Regions from separate parts of the Heyndrickxia sp. FSL W8-0496 genome, predicted to be linked through region 2. Evidence: a T-box and tRNA genes for the amino acid it is inferred to sense, from the RefSeq annotation. Region 2 holds a T-box; the other holds one or more tRNA genes.
What was found. A T-box is a leader RNA that pairs with one kind of tRNA and senses whether it is charged. The one in region 2 lies ahead of gltX (glutamate--tRNA ligase), so its partner is inferred to be a tRNA-Glu.

Region 1 (9,392 bases), 3.7 Mb from region 2:
TCTAAAAGAGTAACAATCTTTATCGATTTTGCCTTACGATAACGGAACAACTCAACCAAATAGCTCAATGTAAGACCGCTATCAATGATATCCTCGATAATTAAGATATCTCTTCCTTCAACAGAAGTATCTAAATCCTTTAAAATTTTCACTTCTCCAGAAGATACCATAGATTTACCATAACTTGAAACATCCATAAAGTCCATTTCTAAGTAAGTATCCATTTGTTTTAATAAATCAGACATAAATAATGTTGCGCCTTTTAGAACTCCAATTGCCAAAGGAAATCGATCCTTATATTCAAGTGACAATTCTTTGCCTAATTCTTTTGTTCTTTGTTGTATTTCTTCTTCGCTAATTAATACCTTTTCAATATCCTGTTTCATTAAAATGTTTGCCTCCTAGGAGAATGTTTGCTTAAAGTATTGTAAGATATAACAAGTTTGCTCAAATGTTGGCAATATATCATAGGTAGATTTCTTTAACTTAGGTATCCATAATACATCGCCCTGTTGGTCAACAACAATTGGCCATTCATCCCTTTTTTCTCTAGGGATTTTTTCATCAATAAATATATCCTTCACTTTTTTCGATCCATTTAGTCCTTTTACCTTCATTCGGTCCCCAGCTTTCTTATTTCTAATTACTAAGGGAAGCTGGATATCCTCCAAATACATACATGTTTGATCCTGTAAAGAAGGATTTTCAGTTACCTTTCCCTTCAGAAACCTAACACAATAGCCATTTGGTAAGTCTACTTCACTGTTTAAGGACAATTTCATTTCATATGTATGGTTTTGGTTCTCCTTTATAAAGGAGAATGTACACTGCTGATAAGATCTCCTTACCTTTAAACCTAAGGGAAGATCTAAGCGTCCAGATGGATGATTACTTGATAATAATTTAAGAATATCATCTGTATGTACCGCAGTTACAAAGGAAGGATTTTCATTGTAAAGATAGTTTAATATTAGTTGAATCCCTCTTCTTTGTAAAGGCAAAGGCATTTCAATAAAAGATGGAATTTCTATCACTACTTCATTTTTCATTTTATTCCATAATTTATTCATTTTTTCTAACGTTAATTCCTGCAAAAAAGCTTCATCAGATAATATCTCTTCACTAAATCGTTGAAAATGCTCGTGAACATGGTTATTCTCTTTCTTTAAAAAAGGTAATACATTTAATCGAAACCGATTCCTAGTATAATCCTGTTCAAAATTACTTGAATCAATTCTTATGTTTAAATCATGAATATGGCAATACTCTTCGATTTCTTTTTTCGTAACACAAAGGAGAGGTCTTATAATTTCTCCATTTGCGAAAGCTCTCCGTAACGGAATCCCTGCTCTTCCTCTTCCTGTGCTCCCTCGAGTCAATCTCATTAAAATGGTTTCAATCTGATCATCACCATGGTGTCCAAGTAAAAGCTTATTATGCTGGTATTTTTCCATAATATCCTGAAAAAAACGATACCTGTAGATTCTGGCTGTTTCTTCCATGCCTTTGTTTAGGGCACCCATTTTCTCTTGAATATTAATTCTAATTGCTTCACAAGGAATGTTCCATTGTTTGCATAATTCTTGAACAAATAGCAGATCATTATACGAATCATTCCCTCGTAGCATATGATCAACATGTGCAGCACGGATGGATATATTATATATATTTCTTTTTTGAACTAGATAGTGCAGTAATGCAACAGAATCAGGTCCACCTGATACACCTATAAGAACTGAATCCCCCTTTGTTATCAACGTATTCGTTTTAATAAAATCATCGACTTTTCTTTCAAACGGTAACATTTATACTCGTTCCTTTTCAGCGAAAGTATGAACTTTCCATTCTATACACTAATTGTACCAATAATCCTCTTTAATTTATCTATTTAATTGTGACATTTTTTCTTTCTCTACATTACACTTATAATAGCTGGTCATATATATATATAAAGTATAGAAAAGATACGAGCACAATAATAACAATTGTTTCAAATACTCGTGATGCTCTCTTCTTCTTACGTGATGTTTGCCTTGTAGGCGTCACCTGTTTATTTACTTTTGCTCTTCTGCTTGATGGAATAGAGTTTCTATTTTTCACCGGCTTCATCGTATCGCTAGACAAAACCTTTAATAGATCTTTCCTCATGTCTAATGCGGAATAATATTGACCATCTATCGCATCGAATAAAATATTTTCATAGATAGCCATCTCTGGCTTTCTGCGAATCATCCTTTTCAATTGTTCGACACCATCACCCTTTTTAGAAAACCGCGCAGGATAAAATAAGTTTATTATGACCATTGATAGAGCAAATAGATCATAGGAAGGCTCTGCCTTTCTCGTTCCTGCTCCCCAATATCCTCGGTCAAAAAACTCCGTAAACTCCTTTATGGCTCTTCCACTTAATGTTGTTCCTCCAACATCAATACAACGAATTTTTGTTGGCGAATGAGTGATAATTAAATTATCTGGTTTAAGATCACCAAATACCCAACCTTCTTCATGTAACCGATGTAGATCCTGTAATAATTGCAGCATTAATACACCCGTCCATGAGTGTCCCTTTTTTTGAATGAAGTCTAATAAATGTGGTCCCTGGATATATTCCATTACATAAAAGGGAATCTTCATTTTTGGCGTTTCCCAATCGTCAATATCTAACAAAGAAGGCCCGAGGGCAGACCCTTGGACCTTAGCAAATGCTTTCAGAACATTTACTTCTGAAGTGACAGACATAGTGTTATCACTCATCTTTAGTGCTACAAAACGATCATTGCTTTTCGCTAAATAAACAATACCATTGGCACCAGACCCCAATAACCTTACTAAAATATAGCTTTTTTTATGCCATTTTCCTGTGACAGTCGTTCCAGCAGGAAAATTAAATTGACTCTTCAAAGTATTGTTCGTCATCATTTGAAAGCAATCCCCTTAAAGAACGTTTTTTCTTAAAATATGTCATAGCTTCTTTAATTGCTGGTCCAGTTGGTGTGATGCCACCCACACTAAGCTTTGAAAAGACACTAGTCAAAGATTCAAGATTTGGAGTCCACTCTAGCAATTTTTCGACATCTTTCCTTTTCCCAGGAAATACAAAGACTGAAAATTGATTATTTCCCATTCGTGCATTTAAACTTAAAGATAGATCCAGCAAGGCTTCCTTAACTGTTGGTAGCTTATGTTTCATACTTGCACTTGTATCGACTAGAACCAACAAATCTAAATCTACCGTTTCACCCAATTCATCAACTACTTCCATTACCTCACCTCTTTGTTCGGGAGGTAATTCCTCCATAGAAGTAGACTTTCCTAAAATTTGTTTTAATTCCTTATTAACTACTCCTTGGAGAGTTTGTGTCATTGCTTTTCTCGTTACCATTTGAACCGTTTGTGATAAGATTTGCGAATAAACAATTTGACTAACACCACCACCTGATAAGGCAATTCCTTCAATTTCACTCATACCCTTTTCATCGATTACATCATTCTCCATTACACCAATGACATTAACAGTAATCCCTTGTTCATTTGCAAGAGCTGCCATTGCAACTGGGTCATCTCCCTGATTCGAGCACCCGTCTGTAATTAATAAGATTTGTTTTAATTTAGCTGTTTTCAAAGGTTTCCCCTCCCTGATTCTATCGATTCCCAATCATTTTCCTATTACCCATCTTCGACGAATCGGAGGGATTTTATACTATAATATGTTTCTCTTTTATGAAATCATTTCCTTTCCTTTTCCCGCCGGAATGGCAGCCCATTTCGGTGTATTATGTTCAAGCTTAGCCACTACAATCGTCATATCATCATCAATCATTCCGGAACGTGTTCGAATAACCTCCTCCATAATTAAATCAGCAATTTCTTGAGGATCTTTTGTCTCAATTTCTCTTATTTTTCTTCTCATCCATAAATCATAGTTTTCCACATGTTTCGGTCCTTCAAAAATACCATCACTCATCATAATCAAAAGATCTCCAGCTTTCATTTGTTCTGATACAACATCTACATCAAATTCTTGAATCATTCCCATTGGCAAGTTACTAGATTCAATTTTAATTACTTTATCTCCTCGTTTAATAAAGCTCGGTGTTGAACCAATCTTTAAAAATCTAACACTAGCATCCTGAAGATCAATCATTGCAAGGTCCAAGGTGGAAAAAATCTCATCCGTTGTTCTTAATGACAATACAGAATTAACCGATTTAATAGCTACCTTTTCTTCAATACCAGACTGCAATATCTTTTGCAGAAGACGAAGAGTTTCATTACTTTCTTGATGAGCACGCTCCCCATTTCCCATTCCATCGCTAATAGCCACTGCATATTTTCTCGTTCCCAAATCAATTGTGGAGTAGCTGTCGCCGGAAACAAAGCCTCCTCCTTTAGCAGCATGTGCGACTCCTGTTTCGACAACAAACGCCTGTGCAGAACGGAAAGTGACATAGCAAAATCCATTAGGATAAGATGCACATTCTTCTTTTTGAACGATAATCGTTTCTCCTAAAATATCAGATAGCAATGGAGCGATAATTTTTTCACATTCACCATGTCCATTACAGTAAGGAATAGTCATATCAATATCCACATTCCCCACATTTAAGCTATAAATTTCCACCTGTTCAACGTCAAGACCAAAATCCTGAAGGCTATCTAGGATCATTTCTTCTTGCTTATGATGATTCTCACGTTCACGTTGTATTTCCTTTGCAAAATCACCCATTACCTCTGAGACACCAAGTAATTGCTCCGCAACTAGCTTTCTGCTCTCCTTTACCTGCTTTTTTAACTTTTGATTTGCCTGGTAAAAAGTAAGTTCCTGAAGAATCGCATCCTCTACTTTTTTTGATTTAGAGCAATGCTTATCAAGCTCTCGATGAACCTTCTGAGGTATCACCCCTTCCCCTTTATCTGTTTCATATATAACCTTTTTCATTAAATCATAGGTTTTATTAAAGTTTTTTGCCCAGCATTGCTCCTTTTTAAAACAGTTTTGACATGTCCTTTCAGTGACATTGCTTAAGAAATAATCTAACTCTTGATCCTCATGATCGAATTCCCTCCACTGATCAAATTGTGAGAAGCTCTTGGATAGGGCTTGGAAAACAGATGAAAATTGCTCCACCCTATTCACAGTAATGTCCCTTATTTTTCGGATATATTGCTGCTGCTCCTGAGTATATTCATTTGTACCAGGTATATGTTTTGCAAGCTTTGATGTTAAAGACTTTGGGGTTATAAACAATAAAAAAATGGCTATAGACGATTCATAAATATTAACGATCAATGGTGTCTTTACCTCCCCATACATTCCAATGAGTAATGTTGCAATAAGCAATCCTACAGCTGTGCCGATCTTTTTCCCTTCTTTTAGAAGCCCGCCTAATAAGCCAGAAAAGGCAAGTAAGCTCATTTGATAAAAGCTCGAAACATTCGCTAAGCTAAAGATAAGTCCAGTAACTACTCCTACAGTCGAACCTACTGTTGCACCAGCAACAAAAGCTAAGAGAAGTACTAAATATCTAGATAAAATATGCTCTACAGACAAATCAAAAATTGCCCAACCAATGGTACCTGTTAATACGGAGGCAAATAAGATAATTAAACTAATGACTTCCTCCGTTTTTAATGTCTTTTTTCTTTTTCTTAGTGATATTAATGGAATACATTGCATAAAGATAAGTGTAAGTATGAAAGTTAAACTAGCTTCGACCGCGGCCATCATTCCATCATATAATGTGATGTTCTGATTACCTGCTATATAGAAGTATCCACATTTCGATAAAAAGGAAACGACAAATACATAAAAAGGAATTACCTTTATTTCATCCTTATGTAGTCTTCCTATCGTTTTATATATGAGTAAGAAGACAATCCCTGATATGAGTGTGTAAAATGCATTTCCCATCGTAATACTTAATGAACCTGCTGCTAAGCCAAACAAAACAATTGGGGACTTTTTTCTTCTCATCATGTAAACAGACGCGAAAAAAGGAAGTGAAAAAGGTGTTAAGTGAGATAAAATTAATGCCCGTCCCAATAAGAAACCTATGAGTAGCAAAACAATACCCTTTTGGAAGAAAATGACTCCTAGCTTGAGTTGAAGCCGATTCACTCCTTTTGAAAACTCCACTTTTGTTTCCTTTAGATTTACATTCCGTCCTGGTTCAATAAAGGTATGTTCCATTTTTGCCATAATTCACACAACTCCCTATTTCATTTAGTTGTTGTCTATTATAAAATGGACAAGCTTAAAACTTTGTCAAAATAGAGAGGTGAATTGAAAGAAAAGTTCGACTTTGTTCTGCGAAATGCCTAAAAACTAAACAAGTTTTTAAATAGATATGTAGTTTAGATTCATTAAAGCTTTTTAAAAACCTCACAAAAATATATTGACATAATTTAAATCGCTCTGTATTATAGAAATTGTGCTTTTAAAGTAACTTGTTTTACGGCGGTGTAGCTCAGCTGGCTAGAGCGTACGGTTCATACCCGTAAGGTCGGGGGTTCGATCCCCTCCGCCGCTATAAAAATTATTAGAGTGGCCCGTTGGTCAAGCGGTTAAGACACCGCCCTTTCACGGCGGTAACACGGGTTCGAATCCCGTACGGGTCATCATACAAAAAAGGGAATCAGCATATATTGCTGATTCCTTTTTTTATGCTTCTAATTTCCAATCAAGACTATTTTTATATAAAAAAGGTAGGCCTAATCAATAGTCCTACCTTTTCATTACGTTCACCTGCTATATATAAATAGACAGCAAGTTAGCCACGTCTAGCACCACGGCCACCACGTTTTGATTCTGTATTACGTTTTAATGATGACAAACGATCTTCACTATCCTTTAAAAAACGAGCCATTTTTTGTTCAAAGTTTTCTTTCGCACGAAAATTATTATTTGATTTGTTTTGACGTGGACGCTGGGTTTGTGTTTGCTCCTTGGCTTTACGTATTGAAAGTCCAATTTTGCCATCCTTCTCAACATTGATCACTTTTACTTGAACTTCGTCACCGACTTTTAAATGTTCGTTAATATCTTTAACATAATTATCGGCTACTTCACTAATGTGAACAAGTCCTGTTGAGCCTTCTGACAGTTCGACAAACGCTCCAAAATTTGTGATGCCTGTTACCTTTCCTTGTAACTTGCTGCCTACTTCGATTGACATAAAAAATTATTTCCTCCTTAAAAAGATAAAAAATAAACCTTAATCTATATTATAGCCAACGTTAAAAAAGGGTGTCAATAAGACTCATCTTCTTCCTTATCTTTAGGCTTGGGAATATTAAAGATAATTTCTCCATCTTCTGATAGAAAATATTCACTTCTAGCCAGCTTAGCAATGTATTCGTCATCATTTAATTTCACGATCTCATCCTTTAACAATGCATGTTTCTTATCTAATTGAGCGATGGTCTTTTCAAGTTTTTCTTTTTCCATTTTCTTTTCACTAAGAAGGTCATTTCTAGATATGAGTGTAGAAATCAACATATACGAAATGGTTATCATTAGTAAAAAAAAGATGGCTAGTCTCCTAAATAGTAATTTTTTCCTTTTAGCCAACACTTTTTCTTTTACATGGTGCTGTGTCATATATGCATTTTGCATTGGTGCAATATTTCGTTTCGCTTTCTCACCCATTCTCATACCTCCTTTACAAGCACATCTCATTAGTAGAATTATCTCTTAAATATTTTAAGAATGGTTTTTATTCCTGATATAGTTTTATTCGTTGCTTTTTTCACATTACCTGCAATGAAATTATAAGACTTTTCGATTATTTTTTTAATGGATGTCGGAATTGCTCGCCATAAAAGATAGACTATCCAAATTATTGGTTTAAATAAAATCTTTACCATTAATAATAACACCTTAAGAATGGTTTGTACAAGAGCGTAAAGGGCTTTTCCCATCCAAAAAACAACGGTTATCAGTAGAATAACTAGCCATTTTATAGGACTATAAACAATTGTCATAAATAAATGACTGATGTAATTGGCGATAGCAACAATAAGATCAATGGAAATTTCCAATAATTTAAGATAAGTGGTTTTCATTAATGCCTGATATGCTGCAAAACCACAAAGTAATGCTACAAAAATATAGAAGCGAATTTCTCCAAAATTAACCAAAAATAAAATATAAAAGATTAATAAGCCCTGAAGTAACCAAAATAAAACATCATTGATAAATACAATTAACCGTTTTCTAGACCCTCGTTTCAAGAATCGATTATACGTATCAAGGGTGGCACCAAAAAAGCTTCCCATAGAGATCATGGCAAGCATGGTATAAAATTGGGTCGCCAAACTCATCGAAATATTTTGCTAAAGAAGCCTTTAGCTTTCTCCCCATGGTGATCGTCTAAGTATACTAAATCAAATACCTTCCCCTTAATGGATACGATTCCTTTATCAACATCGAGATTTTTCATTTGTAGATTTTGACCACGAATAGATAAGAAGCCCATAACGGTTTCTAATAAAAACTCCTCATTATCAAAGCTTTCAACTTGTTTAACTCCAGTAATGTCTAAAAGCTTTCGGCCCCTCATAATAACATCATGCTCTTGGGACGGCGCTTTATTATTTGATGAACTATCATAATATTGATTCATTTGCTCCCCCACTTTCTTACACAGTTCATAATAAATCCATTGAACAAGCTTTGTAATATATGTATGACAAGCAGTGTAAAAAAAGAACAATATGAATCATAATTGTGGAACATAAACTCAATGAAAGAAGAGGGGATGTTTCAAGTATTTTTTTATTTTAGCGAACTCAAGTTCCTTTATTTGCATCAAAAGCAGACATTTCCTTATGTTTGGGATATAGGTACGTTATTTTGATATTCCTATTTTTTCCATATCATACCCAGTGTCCACATAATGTTTGCAGCTCTTTTCTCAATGGAATGAAAGGATTTGCCGGTTTTTATCCTATTTTTGTTAGTGAAACCATTACCTTTGTCACAACATTTGAGAAAAGAGCCTGATATAAAGTCTGTTTTCGTAATTGCTTTGGTAAAAGCCCTACTGCCGGCTTTTACACACAATAAATGGGTTAGCGTTCTTTTAATGTTTGTAGCTCTTTTCTCAGTGGAATGAAAGGATTTGCCGGTTTTTATCCTATTTTTGTTAGTGAAACCATTACCTTTGTTACAACATTTGAGAAAAGAGCCTGATAACAGATTATCTGGTAGGGGCTAAAATCCTCTTAATCGATATTATTCGTATTAAGTCTTTCTTCCTTGAGAATAGAATACATATTTGCAGCATCTTCTTTACGAGTGGATTCTGTAAGATTTAGTACTTTAGCTGTCACTAATTTCTGACCAAAACGAACCTGCAGTTCATCTCCTACCTTCACATTTGAACTTGCCT
Region 2 (9,392 bases):
AAAACGGAAAAATTTGAACAGTAGATTTTAAAGTTTATATATCTGTTTGGCAAGAAAGTTATCTTCGAATTTAATTACGGCGATGTCTTTCATATCAAGAATGTACAGAAGTATTAAGTTTTATCATCAAAGGGGTACAGAAGCGTTGCGATAGCAACGCTGTTTTGGTTAATAGTGACTTAGTAAACGTGTGGTGCATCCGTATTTTATGGTGAACTTTCACAAAATAACATTGCACTTAATAATTAACTATAAGTTCAAATGAAAGAGATAGGGAGAAGAGGAACATGATAATGCTGAAACAAAAAATCACATGGTTGGGAGTTGCAATCGTCCTAGTGGTAGTCATCATATTTGGGTTGGCGATGATGGGATCGATTCTTGGAGCAAAGCCAAAGGAGCTACCAGTTGCCCTCGTTGTTCTCGACCAGACGACGGAGCTTCAATCTGGAAGAACATTTAAGGTTGGGGAGAAGATTCGAAAGAAATTGGTGTCTAATTCAGCACTGCCATTCGTCTGGCATCTCGTAGACTCCGAGGAAAAAGCTCAGGAAGGACTGGATAACCGCGAATATTACGGGGTGTTGGTGCTTCCGGCGGATCTGAGCAGCGGTTTGCTCTCACTGGCAACTTCCTCTCCTAATCCCCCTAATGTCAAGATCATCGTCAACGAGGGTATGAACACTCAAGCCTCGACGGTCGTAAGTCAGGAATTATGGAAAGCGATAAAAATGATCAGCGGGGATCTGTCACAGCTACTCTTTGAACAAATCGGACAGCAAGTTCCGGTTGAGGAGGCTAAGGCGTTAATATCACCAGTGAACATCCAAGAAGAAGTCGTGCATCCGTCGGGGGCGAACAATGCGTCAGGGAATGCGCCGGGATTGCTGTCCCAGATTATGTGGATTGGCAGCCTGGTGACCGGTGTAGTCTTGTTCCTGGCTAGCCAGAAAGCGGTAGCTGCGGGGTCAAGGAGGTCGATGGTCAGCGTGCTGCAAGCAATTGCGGGACTTGCGATTGTCGGCATAGCGTCGGGCTTCACCTTATGGATGGCTTCGTCGTGGTACGGCATGGAACTGGCGAGTATGAGGGCCACTTGGTTGTTTTTATGGTTGGCCGGATCAGCTTTTTTCTTAATGCAATCTTCCTTGTTGAATTGGATCGGATTCTCGGCTATGCCGCTGCTCGTACTGCTGATGTTCTTCTCTGTGCCACTGCTGAACATGCCTCCGGAGTTCTTATCGCAGATAACCCGAGATTGGATCTATTCATGGACACCACTGCGATTCGCGGCAGAAGGACTGCGGGAAGTGATGTACTTTGGTGGGGTGAGAGCGGTATGCATAAATGCGTTCGTCTTGTGGAGCGTCGCTGGGGGATTTCTGATGCTGTTGTTATCTTCCGGATTTAAAGCTAGCCGAGCGGCAGATGTAACTCCTACTTCTATGACAAGAGGTTATAAATCAAAGTAAAGCAATCAACGTTGTTTTGTTGGTATTTTGAAAATTATTGGCACTAGATTAACTTTTTTCATTGAAGGGAACTGAGCAGGGAAATAACTTTTTTTCTGTTGCAAAAAGATTGTGGACAAGTACACTTAAACAAACAGGGGCTTTAGTAAAAGAATGGATGGTGCGGCGATCCCCTTTTCTTATTGTACTAAAGGGGCAGTTTAGTGTAAGAAGAAAAGCCTAGATTTAAATGTAAGATATATAGATTTAAAAAAATGTTAATATTATTTATATAAAAGAAAGTGAGAGTGAAAATATGAATATTAGAGTAGCAAGTGAATTAGACTACCCTGATTTAAGACTTATATACCTAGAATCTCGTCGTAAAAGTTTTCATTGGGCAGATATAGAAAAAATGATTTTAGAAGACTTTGATATGCATACTGAAGGAGAGTATATAATTTTAGCAGAGGAAGATACCCATATCCTTGGGTTTGCTTCTTTGTACTTGCCAGATAATTTCATACATAATTTATTTGTACACCCTGATTTCTCAGGTAAGGGTGTTGGTAGTCAATTGGTTAATGCCTCCATAGAAAAAATGAATAAACCAATAAGATTGAAATGTGTATCTGAAAATCAAAAAGCGATGAGGTTTTATGAGAATAATGGTTGGAAGAAAGTTGTTGAAGAAGGTAAACCAGGAGAAAAATATTGGGTTATGGTATTTGATTAATTGTCTAGTATCAATTTTAATTTTATTATCAAACTCTGAAATTACTAAAACCATCTAACTTTAACTCGGTTATCCACGAATCGTTTTCAAAAGGTTGATCTATCTTATTCAATAACATTGGTGATAAAAACATATGAAACACCTCATATCAATTTTAACACGTTAAAATATGTAAATTTACTGGTGATTGAAGTAAGTTAAAGAAACATATTCAACAATAATTGAATATGTGGAAGAAGAAGAAAAATAAGCCCCTCTCATTTGGAGTGACCCCTGTCAAGTAGACAGTACTAAGTAAGCACCACTAAATAACCTGAGTTCTATATTCATAAGGACTCAGGTTATTTAATTTCTTTTGAAACCTCTGATGATTATAAAATCGTATGTATTTTTGTACGGCAAACTTAACGTTTGCAGCTGTTCGGAAAGAATAGAGATTAAAACATTCCGATTTAAAGTGGCTGAAGAAGCTCTCCATACATGCATTATCCCAACAGTTCCCTTTCCGAGACATAGACTGTTTCATCTGATTCTTTTTAAGAAGTTGATGATATAAACGCGATGTATATTGAAATCCTTGATCACTATGAAGGAGGATTCCTGTTACATCATGTTTCATTATTGCTTTCTTAAGTGTATCTACTACTAATTTTAAATCATTTCTACTACTAATTTGGAAAGCGACTACCTCATTGTTATATAAATCTATAATGACGGAAAGATAGAGTTTTTGCCCATTAAAAATAAGATATGTAATGTCTGTAATCCATTTCTCATTAGGTTTTGAAGCTTGAAAAGCTCTATTTAAATGGTTGTTTGAAACAATATAAGCTTTCTTTTTTCCGTAGTATGGTCGTTTCTGTCTAATTCTTGCGCGAATGTCAAGTTCATTCATTAAACGTTTCACACGTTTATGATTGATGCACAGATTATAAGTTAAACGTAACCACACTAGTATTCTTCGATATCCGTAAATACCCTTTAATTTTTTATGACACTCTAAGATCTTTTCTTTGATCTCTTCATTTTTCTAATTGTTTTGGAGAAGGGCATGACTGCCTTTTAACCCACTTATAATAGCCACTCCTTGAAACTCCTGCAATCTTACATAATAATTGGAGAGAGAAATCTCCTCCAGCCATATCTTGAATCACCTGATACTTCTTTTTCTTAGGTACTTCATCCATTCCTCCTTTCACATTTCTAAGAGCTTTTTTAGCATTTCGTTCTCTGCTTGAAGTAATTTTATTTTAGTTTCTGGATCTTCTGAAAGAGTTCTAGGTCTGCCCATACCGATTCCTTTAGACTTCCCCCGTTTCTCTTCAAGTCCCATCATTCCTTCATTATTAAAGTGGTTCACCCATCTTCTTACTTGATTTTTATCTATCCCTAACTCTTTAGCAATAAGGTTATAACCCATTCCTTCTTCTAGATGGAGGTCCACCACTTTTTTCTTGAAATCTATATCATAAGTTTTTCGCTTTTTCTCCATAAAAAAATCCCCTCCATAGTAGACATTAATGTGCTTTCTTTTTTCTGTCTACTATTAGGGGATCATATCAATTTGAGAAGGGCTTTTTCAGCTCTATTTTCTTATTTGACTAAAAGAGCAGGATAGTTGAACAAGAAAATATTTGGTAGAATTCAATTAGAAGGCCTTTGTAGAAAGGGGTTAGTATATGATATTGGTGAGTTCCTGCTTAGCAGGGTTAGATGTGAGATATAATGGGACAAATTGTTTAAATGATAAAATAAGAAAATTGGTTGAAGAAAATAAAGCTATTACAATATGTCCAGAATTACTTGGTGGGTTTTCAACGCCTAGAGAACCAGCTGAGATCATTGGTGGAAACGGAGAAGATGTACTGGATGGAAAAGCTAAAGTAGTTGAAAAATCAGGTAAAGATGTTACCCAACTTTACATAAAAGGAGCATATTCTACGCTAAAACAAGCAATAAAATTAAATGCGACTTTGGTGGTTCTAAAGGAAAATAGCCCATCATGCGGAAGTTTAACCATATATAACGGTGAATTTACAGGAAAAAAAATTATGGGGATGGGAGTCACTTCAGCTCTACTAAAAAGAAATGGAATAAAAGTAATTTCAGAGGAACTATTTGCAGCTACTTTTTAGTTCCTAACTAATACTGGCGTATTAATATTGTTTGTTTTATAGAGATTATGAAATATTGTATTTAAACCTAAGGGGTTTTTGTAAAAGAAGAGATGGCTGCGGCAATCCCCTTTTCTAATTGTGCTAAAGGGGCCAGGTTTGTTGAAAAGTGGTATTTAACTTTTGTTCAGCACACGAGGCATATAGGTAATCATTCATTTATGTACCTAAACCAGTGACCGTAACACAAATAGTATAAACTGTAAGGTGAAGATAGTGGTTAATATGAAAGATGCTGCTATGTAAATATAGCTAAATGACCGGAAAAGAGAAGTCCGGTCATTTTTTTATATGATTTTAAGTTGATTAAATAGAATGTCCGAGAAATGTATGCAATCTTGAAAGAACCCTCTTTTCGCCCATTACTTTCATAATATCAAACAAATCAGGTGTATTAGTTCTGTTAGTTAGAGCGACCCTAATTACCATCGCTACATCACCAACATGTCCTTTGTAATTGTTAGGATTGGCCTTATATTCTTTCATATCCTTTGCAAATCCGAGCTCATCTGCAAGTACTTTAATATTATGGAACCAAGTATCCTTTTCATTAGTAAAACTATAAGTTTTGCTGAAACCTAGTACTATTTCTTTCGCAATATCAAAACTTACATTTGTTGGTAACTTATAGCCACTCAAGACATCCTTTTCAAACAATTCATCATAAAAGAAAGCAATCATTGGCTTTACATCTGACCACTTTGAATAGTCCTTTCTTGGTTTCTCAATTGTTCGACCTATATTTAGAATGTCTACTGTGTATTCCTGATATTTGTCTATTAAAGTATGAAACTCAGAATCAAATTCTTCTGACCAATCATTTAAATAATCAAATACTTGTTTACCAGTGAGCCTAGAGATAACATCCCTGCTGACATCACTCAGTTTATTCATATCTAATAAAGCACCGCTGGCATTCATTTTATCAGGATAGATAAAAAAGTCTCTAAATGTTTTATTAGGGTTTGTCATCTTCCATTCTTCAAAGTCAGAATTGATGAGATTCATGAAGTATTCACTTATTGCCATTCCTGGATACCCTTGTTCTCTGTAATACTCAGCGGTACCATCAAGATCCTTTCGTTTACTAAATTTCCGCTTAGAAGCTCCAACTTGCTTCATGATTGGAGCAATATGACCGTATTGGGGTAATCTAAAACCCAAGGTTTCAAACAACTGAATATGGATCGGCACTGAAGAAAGCCATTCATCGCCCCTAATAACATGGGTTGTGCCCATCAGATGATCATCTATGGCATGCGCAAAGTGATATGTTGGTAAACCATCCGTTTTCATAATTACGATATCTTGGTCATTTTCAGGTAACTCAATCTCGCCTTTTACTAAATCATGGTACGTTATTCTTCTATCTGATGAACCCGAAGATTTAAGTCTAATAACAAATGGTTGACCATTTAAAATCTCTTCCTGTGCTTGTTGAAATGATATATCCCGATGTTTCGCCCATTGACCATAATAACCTGTTGTGACTTTTAAGTCTTGTTGACTTATTCTTATTTTTTGTAAATCATCCGTATCACAGAAGCAAGGATATGCTAAACCATTTCTGACTAAATGCTTAATAAATACCTTATAGATTTGTATCCGTGAGCTTTGTTTATAGGGCCCGTAATCCCCCATATCGTCACCTGAAAAGGTAGGTCCTTCATCGAAACGAATCCCGAAGTATAACAATGAATTAATGATGTTTTCGATGCTACCTTTAATTTCACGTTTTTTATCTGTGTCTTCAATACGCAAGAAAAAGACTCCATTACTTTGATGGGCTAATCTTTCCGATACTAAAGTTGCGTATAGCCCACCAATATTCAACGAACCCGTTGGACTCGGTGCAAAACGTGTCACCATAGCATATGAAGACAAATTTCTTGGCGGATATAGTGAATATATATCAGCCGGTAACTGTTTAACATCTGGAAATAATAGTTCTGCCATGCATTCATTTGACATGTCATATCCCCCTATAGATTAAAAATAAAGGTTGTATTCGTATAGTTTGTTGCTTTTGTAAAAGCCCAACTGCAGGCTTTTACATCCAATAAAGGATTCAGCGATTCTTATCGAGTTTACAGCACTTTTCTCAGTAAAATGAAAGGTGTAGTCGTGTTCAGTCGATAGTTATTAGTTAAAACTTTACTTAAATTGCAACAATGTTTGAGAAAAGAGACAAAATAAAAAGCCCTTCATCCTGCTAAGGACGAAAGGCATACTTCCGCGTTACCACCTAAATTGGTTAAAACCCGCTCATTATGCAGCTCATAATTACTTTACTGCACATTTCCTTAACGGGATTTCCCGGTTGACTTACTCCGATTTTTCAGTCAACTGCTCCAAGGCTTCTTTCATTAAGCTCGAATGCCCAATCTCACCAGCATGGGCTCTCTATGATTCGAGTGATTAATTACTCTTCCTCTTCACTGCATTTTACAATATGTGGATATATTTAGTGATACATTAATACATTTTTTTTAAGCTGTCAACATCTAATTTGGACTTAAAGGACGACATCTTTAGAACTTTCCGTTGGTTGGTGACTGTGGAAAGTAGAGGCTAAGAGATGCAAGTGAAGAGAGGAAGAACTGTATGAAAAATGAACCTTACTAATATTTTATTTTATATATAGAATAACAATATTGTTTTTGCCATCTTTATTTATTGTTGAATTAAAGTTTGTGAAGAAATGTACTTACATTAATGGGGGGCTTTCCTAAAAATCTGGCTGTTAAAATATAGTCTTTTTCTTATTCGACTTACGGGGCAGTTTAGTGAAAGAAGGAGGGATATATTTGCGGTTGTCGAAATATGTTTCTTAGAAAAAATAAAGTGTTTTTCAGGAGGAGACTATGGGATATATTGAAGATTTACGCAAGGTTGTTGGCAATCAACCTTTAATATTAGTTGGAGTTGCGGTAGCTGTAATAAACGAAAAAGGAGAATTTTTATTACAAAAACGAATTGACGGACTTTGGGGAGTTCCTGGTGGATTTATTGAATTAGGAGAATCTACTGAAGAAGCAGGGAGAAGAGAAGTCTTAGAGGAAACAGGAATTGAAATTGGTCAACTGGATTTGCTAGGCGTATTTTCAGGAAAACAGCATTTTGTTAAATTACCAAACGGTGATGAATTCTATCCTGTTACAATCGCATATATCTCAAAGGAAATCAAAGGTGGAGTTCTTAAAGCAGACGGTCAAGAAACTACTGAAGCAAAGTTCTTTAAAGCAAATGAGTTACCAGAAGGACTAAATCCTCTTATAAAAAATCTTATTAAACAATATTCAATGTCTTTTTCATAATTAGAAATAACAAAATTGTGAAGAAGTATACTTAAGGGTAATGGGTGCAATAGTTTAAGAACCAGCTGCCATTTTCGGTGGCTTTTTCTTATTCGACTAAAGTGGCAAGTTAGCTTAAGTAAATTATTTCACAAAATACCAAAATGCTGATTCTCCTAAAAAGGAAAATCAGCTTAAATTAGTTGTTTATTTAATATCTTCTATATATTCTTCTCTAAATTTTGCTTTAAGGTAATCTACTTCAATATTTAAAATTCCAATTTATTCCTGATGATCAGGAATAAATATGTACTATTAATGTAAAACAATATATAGCGGGTACTAATAATATTATGGGTCCATTATAATGAGGAAATATTAATGTATAAACCGACTGCACTTTTCGCATCTTTCTTGTCAATACGATAAATATGTTGAATAATTCATACACCCTCAAGGTTTTTAGCTGATATTCTAGGTGAGAAAGTTGAGTTAGTTAATATTATTATTTTCTATAACGTTTACAAACGCCGCTGCTGCAGGAGTTAATTCTTTAAAAGAATGAGCAATCAAGCCTATTTCCATCTCTATTGGAGGGTGAATACTACACTTTACAAAATCGTGGGAAATTGAACTTAAGATAAACTCAGACATAACACCAATTCCAACACCATTTTTCACCATATTAATTAATGTGTCAGCGTTTTGTACAATAAAGCTATTATCAAAGTTAATTTTATTATCTTTAAAAATCTGTGATACGACTTTTTCGTAACCTGCTTTACATAATATTAAGTTATTCTGGTGAGCAATTAAATCTATATTATTTTTCACTTCATGTTGATCCTGTAATATCCCAACCATCTTATCTTGAATAAGAAATTTATATTCATATCCTTCAACAGGAGACAAGACAATTCCAAAGTCAACCACTCGTTCTTCAACCCATTTGTTTATCTGATTTGGTGAACCTTCCATTAGGTCGATACTGACTAAAGGATATTTCTTTTTAAATAAAGCAATTGCTTTTGAAAGGAAAATAGTTGATGCAGCTGGAAAAGAACCAATTTTTACTCCTCCACCAAACAAGTTATTTTCTCTATTTGAAATTTGAAAAATTTTATTTTCAATATTCATCATTTGTCTCGCAAGAACTAATACTTCTTTTCCTACATCTGTTAGTATAAGTCCTGTTTTTTTATCTCGATGAAATATCTTTACATTAAGATCATTTTCGATGTTTTTAATAGCTTTACTAACAGCAGGTTGTGATATATATAAATCATTTGCTGCCTCTGTAATGCTCATTTTGTCTGCAACTTTAATAAAGATTTTTAAATTGTTAGTTGTCATAACCATTTTGTTATCACCTCATAACGATACATGTATTTGAGTTATATGTATATATAACATAAACTACAGATATACAGCAAGAATAATAGAATGATATCTAATTGTATCCGGATACTATTTTAAGGGGAATGAATTTTATTAGCTCTAGCTGTTACGTAAAATTTATAAAAACAAATAATTATATATAACAAGGAATCTTTCATTTTATAAAGTTTGTCTACCTTATTTATCTAAAGGGATATTTGTAGGTTCAGTAATAGTTACCGGTTTTGGAAAACCAGATACCTACTATGATCCAAGTTAATCGCAGAGAAGTATTGGGAATTATACGAAGTAGGAGGCTGCCCTTTAGTTGTGCAGCCGATCGCTTACACCACCGTAC

Region 1: it encodes a tRNA-Glu, which carries the amino acid that the T-box ahead of gltX (glutamate--tRNA ligase) is inferred to sense. The anticodon was not compared.

What each region holds. Positions count from the first base shown of each region.
Region 1 covers NZ_JBBOXX010000001.1:68,746-78,137, reverse strand. The annotation lists gene hpt (hypoxanthine phosphoribosyltransferase) at 1-386, opposite strand, end outside; gene tilS (tRNA lysidine(34) synthetase TilS) at 402-1,805, opposite strand; gene NST63_RS00380 (protein kinase domain-containing protein) at 1,924-2,916, opposite strand; gene NST63_RS00375 (VWA domain-containing protein) at 2,885-3,622, opposite strand; gene spoIIE (stage II sporulation protein E) at 3,719-6,199, opposite strand; tRNA gene NST63_RS00365 (tRNA-Met) at 6,457-6,530, shown strand; tRNA gene NST63_RS00360 (tRNA-Glu) at 6,547-6,618, shown strand; gene NST63_RS00355 (S1 domain-containing RNA-binding protein) at 6,771-7,175, opposite strand; gene NST63_RS00350 (FtsB family cell division protein) at 7,250-7,648, opposite strand; gene yabQ (spore cortex biosynthesis protein YabQ) at 7,687-8,322, opposite strand; gene yabP (sporulation protein YabP) at 8,319-8,624, opposite strand; gene NST63_RS00335 (RNA-binding S4 domain-containing protein) at 9,226-9,392, opposite strand, start outside.
Region 2 covers NZ_JBBOXX010000001.1:3,775,521-3,784,912, reverse strand. The annotation lists gene NST63_RS19195 (nuclear transport factor 2 family protein) at 1-31, shown strand, start outside; gene NST63_RS19190 (YhgE/Pip domain-containing protein) at 288-1,472, shown strand; gene NST63_RS19185 (GNAT family N-acetyltransferase) at 1,768-2,187, shown strand; gene NST63_RS19180 (IS3 family transposase) at 2,492-3,163, opposite strand; gene NST63_RS19175 (hypothetical protein) at 3,210-3,374, opposite strand; gene NST63_RS19170 (transposase) at 3,383-3,679, opposite strand; gene NST63_RS19165 (DUF523 domain-containing protein) at 3,867-4,322, shown strand; gene gltX (glutamate--tRNA ligase) at 4,668-6,332, opposite strand; T-box leader at 6,573-6,809, opposite strand; gene NST63_RS19155 (NUDIX hydrolase) at 7,226-7,678, shown strand; gene NST63_RS19150 (LysR family transcriptional regulator) at 8,150-9,016, opposite strand.